3 regions of the Kitasatospora sp. NPDC051984 genome follow, and region 1 is predicted to be linked to each of the others. Evidence: riboswitches for the same ligand, from Rfam matches in the RefSeq annotation. Region 1 holds a riboswitch; each other region holds the start of a gene.

The links. Region 1 has a riboswitch for thiamine pyrophosphate ahead of thiC (phosphomethylpyrimidine synthase ThiC). Riboswitches for the same ligand answer to the same signal wherever they lie in the genome.
Region 2: another riboswitch for thiamine pyrophosphate. It lies ahead of thiO (glycine oxidase ThiO); the one in region 1 lies ahead of thiC (phosphomethylpyrimidine synthase ThiC).
Region 3: another riboswitch for thiamine pyrophosphate. It lies ahead of ACIHEI_RS07060 (purine-cytosine permease family protein); the one in region 1 lies ahead of thiC (phosphomethylpyrimidine synthase ThiC).

Annotation. Positions count from the first base shown of each region.
Region 1 is NZ_JBIUCB010000003.1:337,581-340,849, reverse strand. Features, by position in the region: gene thiC (phosphomethylpyrimidine synthase ThiC) at 1-1,560, opposite strand, end outside; TPP riboswitch at 1,556-1,689, opposite strand; gene ACIHEI_RS08110 (hypothetical protein) at 1,838-2,038, shown strand; gene ACIHEI_RS08105 (flotillin family protein) at 2,223-3,269, shown strand, end outside.
Region 2 is NZ_JBIUCB010000013.1:22,169-25,437, reverse strand. Features, by position in the region: gene thiE (thiamine phosphate synthase) at 1-328, opposite strand, end outside; gene ACIHEI_RS23910 (Rv2175c family DNA-binding protein) at 325-690, opposite strand; gene ACIHEI_RS23905 (NAD(P)/FAD-dependent oxidoreductase) at 712-1,917, opposite strand; TPP riboswitch at 1,966-2,078, shown strand; gene thiO (glycine oxidase ThiO) at 2,073-3,218, shown strand; gene thiS (sulfur carrier protein ThiS) at 3,215-3,269, shown strand, end outside.
Region 3 is NZ_JBIUCB010000003.1:102,488-105,756, reverse strand. Features, by position in the region: gene ACIHEI_RS07060 (purine-cytosine permease family protein) at 1-1,276, opposite strand, end outside; TPP riboswitch at 1,267-1,418, opposite strand; gene ACIHEI_RS07055 (S1C family serine protease) at 1,660-3,269, shown strand, end outside.

The DNA.
Region 1 (3,269 bases):
CTCGGGGTCGAGGGCCAGGTTGAACTGGTCCTCCCAGCGGAATTCGAAGCGGGCGTCGGAGAGGGCGTCGTCCCAGGCCTGGGCGCCGGGGTGGCCCTTGGCGAGGTCGGCGGCGTGGGCGGCGATCTTGTAGGTGATGACGCCGGTCTTGACGTCGTCGCGGTTGGGCAGGCCGAGGTGTTCCTTGGGGGTGACGTAGCAGAGCATCGCGGTGCCCCACCAGGCGATCATCGCGGCGCCGATGCCGGAGGTGATGTGGTCGTAGCCGGGTGCGACGTCGGTGGTGAGCGGGCCGAGCGTGTAGAACGGGGCCTCGTCGCAGATCTCCTTCTGCAGGTCCATGTTCTCGCGGATCTTGTGCATCGGGACGTGTCCGGGGCCTTCGATCATCACCTGGACGTCCTTGGCGCGGGCGATCCGGCCGAGCTCGCCGAGGGTGGTGAGTTCGGCGAACTGGGCCTCGTCGTTGGCGTCGGCGATGGAGCCGGGCCGCAGGCCGTCACCGAGCGAGAAGGTGACGTCGTAGGCGCGCAGCAGCTCGCAGAGTTCCTCGAAGTGCGTGTAGAGGAAGTTCTCCTGGTGGTGGGCCAGGCACCAGGCGGCCATGATGGAGCCGCCGCGCGAGACGATGCCGGTCTTGCGGCGGGCGGTGAGCGGCACGTACCGGAGCAGGACGCCGGCGTGCACGGTCATGTAGTCGACGCCCTGCTCGCACTGTTCGAGGACGGTGTCCCGGTAGACCTCCCAGCTGAGTTCCTCGGCCCGGCCGTCGACCTTCTCCAGTGCCTGGTAGAGCGGGACGGTGCCGATCGGGACGGGGGAGTTGCGCAGGATCCACTCGCGGGTGGTGTGGATGTTGCGGCCGGTGGAGAGGTCCATGACGGTGTCGGCGCCCCAGCGGGTGGCCCAGGTCATCTTCTCCACCTCCTCCTCGATGGAGGAGGTGACGGCGGAGTTGCCGATGTTGGCGTTGATCTTCACCAGGAAGTCGGTGCCGATGATGGCCGGTTCGCTCTCGGGGTGGTTCACGTTGACCGGGATGACGGCGCGTCCGCGGGCCACCTGCTCGCGGACGAACTCCGGTTCGAGGCCTTCCCGGAGCGCCACGAACTCCATCTCGGGTGTGATCAACCCGCGCTTGGCGTAGGCGAGTTGGGTGACGGATTCGCCGTCCCTGGCGCGCAGCGGGCGGCGTGGGCGGCCGGGGAAGACGGCGTCCAGGTTGCGCAGGTCGCCGCCGCGCGGCGCGGTGTGCTTGATGCCGTCGTCCTCGGGGCGGGCCTCGCGGCCCTGGTACTCCTCGACGTCGCCGCGCTGCCGAATCCATCCGTCGCGCAGGGCGGGCAGTCCGCGGCGGACGTCGGTGGGCAGGTCGGGGTCGGTGTACGGGCCGGAGGTGTCGTACAGCGGGACGGTGCGGCCGTCGGTGAGGTGGACCTCGCGGTAGGGGACCCGCAGGTCGGGGCGGCTGCCTTGGCGGTAGGCCTTGCGCCAGGCGGGGGTGGGGTACCCGGTGGCGGCCGACTCGCGGGCAGACGGGTACTCGGAAAATGCGGTCATCGGACCTTCAACTCCCTACGCCGGCATTACCCGGTCAGGTTCCTGCGGTCGGCGCAGCAGGTGGTACGCGGGCCCGCGTACCGTCAGCGCCCTCTCAGCCCGGTGCTCCGAGCTCCCGTTCCGCGCAGGCGTCGTCCGCCTGCGTTCGGTTCCTCACCGTAGGGCACGTCACGGCGCCGGTCCAGGGCGCACTCCCGCGCCCGGCCCTCCCCCGGCGGGCAACTCCCGCGTGGGCCCGCGCTGTTCACGCCACGTACGAGGTGGGAGAATCGTGCAGGTGATCGGACTGACGGGGCGGGTGACAGGGCGGATCGGCGCGGGCCTGGTCGGCGAGGTGATGGTGCACGTGCCCGAACGGCTGGGCACCGAGGCGTTCCTGGCGTACCGCGCCACACCGGGCGAGCCGCTGCAGCCGGGCACCATGGTGGTGGTGGTCGAATATCAGCCACCGCGCACGGTGTACGTGGAGCCCTTTTGATTGCACGTCAGACGGCCTCCACAAACCTGCCGCAACACTTTTGAGACAGTGAGAGTTCCCACGGTCCAGACCCTTCCCCCCTGATCCGGAACGGCGGAGAATGCGGCTGCCACCGGTTTCCGCGCCAGTTCTGCACGACCCAAGCGCAGCACGGGACCGGTGTGCTCCTAAGGGGGGATTGCCGATGTTGGTCGGCATCGCAGGCGGCGCCGTCGCAGGCCTCGTTCTGCTGATCGTTCTTTTCAAGCTGATGTGGCGCGTGGCGGAACCCAACGAGGCGCTGGTGATCTCGGGTTCCAAGCACGGCGAGGGTCTGGGCTTCCGCGTGGTGACCGGGCGGGGCACCTTCGTGGTGCCGGGCGTCCAGGCGGTGCGCCGGCTCTCGCTGGACCTGAACGAGGCCGCGCTGGACGTGGAGTGCGTGACGTCGCAGGGAATTCCCGTGCACGTCAAGGGCGTTGTGATCTTCAAGGTGGGCGACGACCCGGTGTCGATCGCCAACGCCGCCCGGCGTTTCCTGGACCAGCAGAAGATGATGGGCCAGCGGGTGCACAACGTGTTCGCCGGCCACCTGCGGTCCATCGTCGGTGGGCTGACGGTCGAGGACATGATCCGCGACCGCGAGCGGCTCACCGGTGAGACCCGCTCCGCCTCGGGCATCGAGATGGAGAAGCTCGGTCTGATCATCGACTCGCTGCAGATCCAGGAGATCCTGGACCCGACCGGGTACATCACCAACCTGGCCGCGCCGCACGCCGCGGCCGTCCAGCGCGACGCCCGGATCGCCGCCGCCGAGGCGGACCGACGGGCCACCGAGGCCGAGCAGGAGGCGTTCGCCCGCAAGGCCGAGGCAACCCGCAACTCCGGCATCCAGCAGGCCGGTTACCAGGCCGAGATGGACACCGCCGCGGCTCGTGCGCTGCAGGCCGGCCCGCTCGCGCAGGCCGCCGCCCGGCAGGAGGTCGTGGTCCAGGAGACCAAGGTCGCCGAGCTGGAGGCGCACCGCAAGGAGCAGCAGCTGCAGGCGGACGTCCGCAAGCCGGCCGACGCCCGCGCGTACGAGACCCGCACCAAGGCCGAGGCCGACCGTGACGCCCGGATCTCCGCCGCCGAGGCACTGTCCCGGGAGACCGAGCTGAAGACCGCCGCCGAGGCGAACCGGGTCAAGGTCGCCGCCGCGGCCGAGGCCGAGGCCACCAAGGCCCGCGGTCTGGCCGCGGCCGAGGCCACC
Region 2 (3,269 bases), on a different contig from region 1:
CGATCAGCACGTCCTCGCCGAGGATGGCGCGGGCCACGGCCACCGGCAGGTCGTCCTGCCCGAGGTGCAGCACGTCGGGGCGGGCGCCGAAGGCGACGTCGGCACGGTCGTTGACGGCCAGCAGTTTGCCGTGGCGCTTGGCCGCGTCCGCGAAGACCTCGAGGTACTCGAGTTCCTGGCGGGCCTCCAGGTTCTTGTCCCGGAGCTGGACGATGTCGACGCCGCCGGCCAGCACGGCGTCCAGGAAGTCGGCCAGGTCGCCCTGCTCGCGCCGGGCGTCGGTGCAGAGGTAGAGCTTGGCGTCGGCGAGTTGCTGCCGGGGCGTCACAGTGCCATGGCCTGGGCGCGGCGCTTGACCTCGGTGCCGCGGTTCTCGCGCAGGGCCTGGATCGGGCTGCCGGGGAGGGACGGGTCCTCGGTGAACATCCACTCGAGGATCTCCTCGTCGGAGAAGCCGCAGTCGCGGAGCACCGTGAGGGTGCCGACCAGGTGCTTGACCGGGCCGTCGTCCTCGATGAAGTCGGCGGGCACCTGGAGGGAGTTGTTCGCGCCGCGGCGGACGGCCAGCAGGGTGCGGTTCTTCACCATGTCGCGGACCTCGGTGATCACCACGCCCCACCGCTCCGAGATGTCGGGCAGGTACAGCCACGCGGGGACCAGGGCGTCAATCTTGGGATCAATCTTGCTCACGGCACCCAGCCTACCCACCCGCTACCCGGCGGCGGCCTTCAGCTGGACGGCCGGGTCGGCGGCGAGCGCCGGATCGAGCACCGTGCCCCGTTCGATCAGGCGGCGGCCCTGCGCGAGGTCGCGCGGCCGGTCCACGGCGAGCAGCGCGACCAGCTTGCCGTCGCGCAGCCAGAGCACCGTCCAGTCGCGCTCTGAGGGGGAGCCGCGCCACAGCAGATGGTCGGCGCCGGCGTGCCGGCCCGCGTACTGCACCATGCGGTCGAACTGCTCGGACCAGAAGTACGGAACGGGGTCGTAGGGCGTGTCCAGGGTGCCGAGCACCGAGGCGGCGACGGCGCCGCCGGAGTGCAGGGCGTGGTCCCAGTGCTGGACGGCGAGCCGGGTGCCGAACCGGGCGGACGGGTAGGAGACGCAGTCGCCGACCGCCCAGATGCCGGGCAGCGCGGTGCGCAGCCGGTCGTCCACCGGGACGGTGCCGTCGGGGTCGAGGGCGAGCGGGCTGTCGGCGAGCCAGCCGGTGGCGGGGCGGGCGCCGATGCCGACCACCACCTCGTCGGCGGGCAGGTGGGTGCCGTCGGCGAGCAGCACCCCGCCGTCGGCGGCCCCGGCGACGCCGACGCCGCAGCGCAGTTCGACGCCGGCTGCGGCGTACCAGTCGGTCATCAGGGTGCCGAGTTCGGCGGGCAGCGCCCCGGCCAGCGGGGTGGCGGCGGCCTCGACGACGGTGACGTGGCAGCCCAGGGCGCGGGCGACGGTGGCGGTCTCGGCGCCGATCCAGCCCGCGCCGACCAGCACGATCCGCTTGTCGGGGGTGAGCGCGGCGCGCAGCGCGTGCGCGTCGTCGACGGTGCGCAAGGTGCGCGCGTCGGGCAGACCGGGCAGCGTGCGCGGGTCGGCGCCGGTGGCGATCACCAGGGCGCCGTACGGGAGTTCGCCGCGGTCGGTGTGCAGCACGCCGGCGTTCAGGCCGGTGGCGCGGTGGCCGGTGCGCAGTTCGACGCCGAGGTCGGTCCAGTCGATCTCGAAGGCGGTGGCGTCGGTCTTGCCGAGCAGCACGTCCTTGGACAGCGGCGGCCGGTCGTACGGGAGGTGGAGTTCCTCGCCGACCAGGGTGATCACGCCCTGCCAGCCACCCTGTCGCAGGTTCAGGGCGGCCTGTGCGCCCGCCATGCCCGCCCCGACCACGACGACCCGGTCCGTTGCCCTCAGTTCAGCCACGGCGTCCACCCTAACCGGCCTGATGTCGGCAGGGGCACCGGCGTTAAAGTGGAGGGACTGAACTATCACGGGAGCCCGGCGCACCGGGCTGAGAGGCGGGCTGTGGCGGCCCGCGACCGTCCGAACCTGATCCGGGTCATGCCGGCGAAGGGAGAAGAAGCGCTGTGGCACATTTCGACGTGCTGGTGATCGGCGGGGGCATCATCGGCCTCGGCGTCGCCTTGCGTACCGCGCAGCGCGGGCTGAGCGTCGCGGTGGTGGACCCGTCGCCGGGCGGCGGCGCGGCCCAGGTCGCCGCGGGCATGCTCGCACCGGTCACCGAACTCCAGTACGGCGAGGAGCCGTTGCTGCGCCTGGGCATGGCGTCCAACGAGCGCTACGGGGCGTTCGCCGCCGAGCTGACCGAGCTGACCGGCCTGGACACCGGCTACCGCCGCACCGGCACGCTGGCCGTCGCGCTGGACTCCGACGACCGCGAGGAACTGCGCGAACTGCACGCCTTCCACGGCCGGCTGGGCCTGGAGTCCACGTGGCTGACCGGCCGGGAGTGCCGCCGGCTGGAGCCGATGCTGGCCCCGGGCATACGTGGCGGCCTGCACGTCGCCGAGGACCACCAGGTGGACGGCCGCCGCCTCGCCGCCGCGCTGGTCGCGGCCTGCAAGCTGCTCGGCGTCGCCTTCCACCGCACCCAGGCCGCCGAACTGGTGACGGACGGCGAACGGGCGCTCGGCGTCCGCCTGTTGAGCGGCGAGCAGCTGACGGCCGGCCGGACGGTGCTGGCGGCCGGCTCGCGCAGCCACCTGCTGCCGGGCCTGCCGGACGGGGTGCTGCCGGCCATCCGCCCGGTCAAGGGGCAGGTGCTGCGGCTGCGCGTCCCGAAGCTGTACGCGCCGTTCCTGTCCCGCAATGTGCGCGCCGTGGTGCGCGGCCAGCACCTGTACCTGGTGCCGCGCGCCGACGGCGAGTTGGTGATCGGCGCGACCAGCGAGGAGATGGGCCACGACACCACCGTCACCGCGGGCGGCGTGTACGAGCTGCTCCGGGATGCGCACGAACTCGTCCCCGGCATCACCGAGTTGCCGCTGGTGGAGACGGGCGCGGGGCTGCGGCCCGGCTCCCCCGACAACGCGCCGCTGCTCGGCCCGACCGCGCTGCCCGGCCTGGCCGCCGCCACCGGGCACTACCGCAACGGCGTGCTGCTCACCCCCGTCACCGCCGACCTGCTCGCCGACTACCTGGCCACCGGCGAACTCCCCGCGCTGGCCGCAGACTTCACCCCCGACCGCTTCCGCACCGAGGTGCCCGCATGAACACCGTCGCCCTGACCGTCAACGGCGAACCCCGCACGCTGCCCGCCGCCA
Region 3 (3,269 bases), 240 kb from region 1:
ACGCCTGCGGGGTGAAGTGCACGGCCTCCTGCGCCTGCGTCCACAGGTCCGTCCACCAGCCGGCCACCGCGGTCGGCGCCAGGAACTGGTACACCGCGAAGCCCAGCGCCCACGGCGCCAGCATCACCCAGCGCGCCGGGGCGTCCTGGGTCAGGTTCCAGCCGCGCCGGCCGGCCCCGAGGAAGTAGTCCACCGCCAGCACCGCGAACAGCGGCACGAACACCGACCCGATCAGGCCGAGGAACGCGTAGTACGAGTCGGTGAACTCCTTGATGCGCAGCGCCAGTACCGTCACCAGCACGCCGATGCCGCCGGTCAGCACCCGCCGGTCCACCTTCGGCCACAGGTTGTGGATCGACATCGCCGTCGAGTACACGTTCGCGAACGACTGGTCCGACTCGCGCAGCACCAGCACCAGCAGGAACGCCCAGCCCGCGGCCACGCCGGTGAACGAGCCGAGGATCTTCTCCGGGTCGCCGCCGGACTGCAGCAGCGCCACCACGCCCAGCACGTAGCACCACACCTGGGCCACCGTGTAGCCGGAGAACGTCCCCCAGAACGCGCTCGCCGAGGTGCGCGCGTGCCGGGTGTAGTCGGCGGCCAGCGGGACGAACGAGATCGACACCGCGATCACCGCGTCCGTCGCCGACAGGAAGCCGTCCCAGTTGCCCGCACCCGGGTCCGGGAAGCCCAGCCGGGCGAACTGCACCGTGAAGTACACCATCGCCACACCGACCGCGACGGCCACGTACTTGCGCAGCACCGCGATCGCGCCCAGCGGCCAGATCGTCAGCACCGTCGTCAGCACGCCCGCCAGCAGCACGAACAGCCAGCGCCAGCCCTCGGTGCCGGCCACCGTCTGGGCACCCCAGGCGATCACCGTCAGCTCGTACACGCCCCAGCCGACGCACTGCAGGATGTTCAGCACCGTCGGCACGTACGACAGCCGGGTGCCGAACAGGCCGCGCAGCACCGCCATGGCCGGCGCGCCCGTGCGGGCGCCCACCAGCGCCGCCACCGCGAGCATCGCGGTGCCGATCGCGGTACCCGCCACGATCGCCGTCACGGCCGCGGTGAAGCCCAGCTCGTGGCCCTGCTTGCCCAGCACCGTCGCGGCGCTGGTGAACCCGATCAGGCTCACCCCGAGGTTCGCCCACAGCGCGAACAGCGCCCGGAAATCCAGCGTCCGCGGCGGCGCCGTGTCGAGGGTCAGCGGGGCCTCGGCCCGCGCGGCCGTCTCAAGATCGGAAATTGGGGCAGACGGAACAGCCGTCATGGCCGATACTCCCTACGCCGGCATTACCCGGACAGGTTCCGGCGGTCAGCGCCCCCTCGACCGGGGTGGCGACACCGCCATGCCCTACGGTCGATCCGGCGCACTCTCAGCCTGGCTGGTCCAAGCTCCCGCGACGTTCTTCGGTTTACAGGAGCGACAGGCTAGCCTCCGGGTGGGAGAACGCCAAGGCCGGGGGGAACGGCGTCCGCATCGCGGGACCACTGATGTCCATGTCAGCGAGGCCTAAGGCTTCTCATGATTTCTTCAGGGGCCCGCTTACGGTGTCCGAATCCGGCATAGGAAAAACTGTGCCCCGAGGCTGTGGCCGCGCCGACCGAGCGACGGACCGCAGCCCAAGGTTCTGTCAGCGATGGAGGTCGTCCGTGAGCACCGAGCACGCGAGTGGTACCACCCCGCCGGAGAAGGCCCCCGAGGCCACCGGCACCGAGGCGGCCGCCGCCACCGCCGGAACGCCCGCGCCCGCTCCCTCCTACCTCGACGCCCCGCCGCCGGTGCTGCCGGCGGCCCCGGCGGCGCCCGCGCCCGCCGCGCCGGTGTCCGACCAGACCATGCAGCTCGGGAAGGTCCCCGCCGCGCCGGCGGCCCCGCCGGTGGCTCCGGCTCCGGCTCCGGCTCCGGTGGACGCGCCGCCGCCGTTCCAGAACCCGTACGGCAGCGTCAGCGAGCCGGCCAGCCCCTACACGCCGACCACCGTCGCCCCGGCCGTGCCGCCGCACGCCCAGGAGGCACCGGCCAACCCCTACGCGTCGGCCCCCGATGCCCAGCCCGTGGCGGCCAACCCGTTCGCGCCGACCGCGGTCGCCCACGACCCGCAGGGCACCCCGGGCGTCCCTGGCGTCCCCGGCGAAGGGCAGCACCCGTTCGGCGCCGGTCACCCGGTGGGCGGCTGGGGCCACCCGGCCGGCGGTCCGGGCGGCGTCGGCGGGCCGGGCGAGCCGGGTGCGCCGTGGGGCGGCCCGCAGCCCGCTCCGGGCGGCGGCTCCGGCAAGAGCAAGCGCGGCGGCCTGGTCGCGCTGGTCGCGGCGGTCGCCCTGGTGGCCGGCCTGGCCGGTGGCGCGATCGGCGCGAGCGTCTCCGGCGGGAACGGCGACAGCGGCACCAAGCACACCAGCACCACCGTCAGCGTCGGCAACGCCCACCAGACCCTGGACCGGGCCCCCGAGTCCGTCGCCGGGATCGCCGCCAAGGCGCTGCCGTCCACCGTCACCATCAAGGCCTCGAACTCCAGCGAGTCCGGCACCGGCACCGGGTTCGTCTTCGACACCGAGGGCCACATCCTGACCAACAATCACGTGGTCGCGCCCGCCGCCAAGGGCGGCAAGCTCTCCGTCAAGTTCTCCGACGGGTCCTCGTACACCGCGTCCGTGGTCGGCCGCGCCGAGGGCTACGACGTCGCGGTGATCCGCCTCGACAACCCGCCCAAGGACAAGCTCGTCCCGCTGCCGCTCGGCGACTCCGACAAGGTCGCCATCGGTGACTCCACCATCGCCATCGGCGCGCCCTACGGCCTCGAAGGCACCGTCACCACCGGCATCATCTCCGCCAAGGACCGCCCGGTCGCCTCCGGCGACGAGACCGGCGCCAACTCCTCGTACATGAACGCCCTGCAGACCGACGCGTCGATCAACCCCGGCAACTCCGGCGGCCCGCTGCTCGACGGCTCCGGCTCGGTCATCGGCATCAACTCGGCGATCCAGTCGAACACCAGCGGCTCCGGCCGGGCCGGCTCCATCGGCCTCGGCTTCGCCATCCCGATCAACCAGGCCAAGTGGGTCGCCCAGACCCTGATCAAGGACGGCACCCCCGTCTACGCGATCCTCGGCGTCCTGCGCAACGACGACTACCGCGGCGACGGCGCCCAGATCGCCACCGCCCCCGTCCGCGACACCCCCGCCGTCACCCCCGGCGGCCCCGCCGACCAGGCCGGCCTGAAGGCCGGCGACGTCATCACCAAGCTCGGCGGCATCTCCAT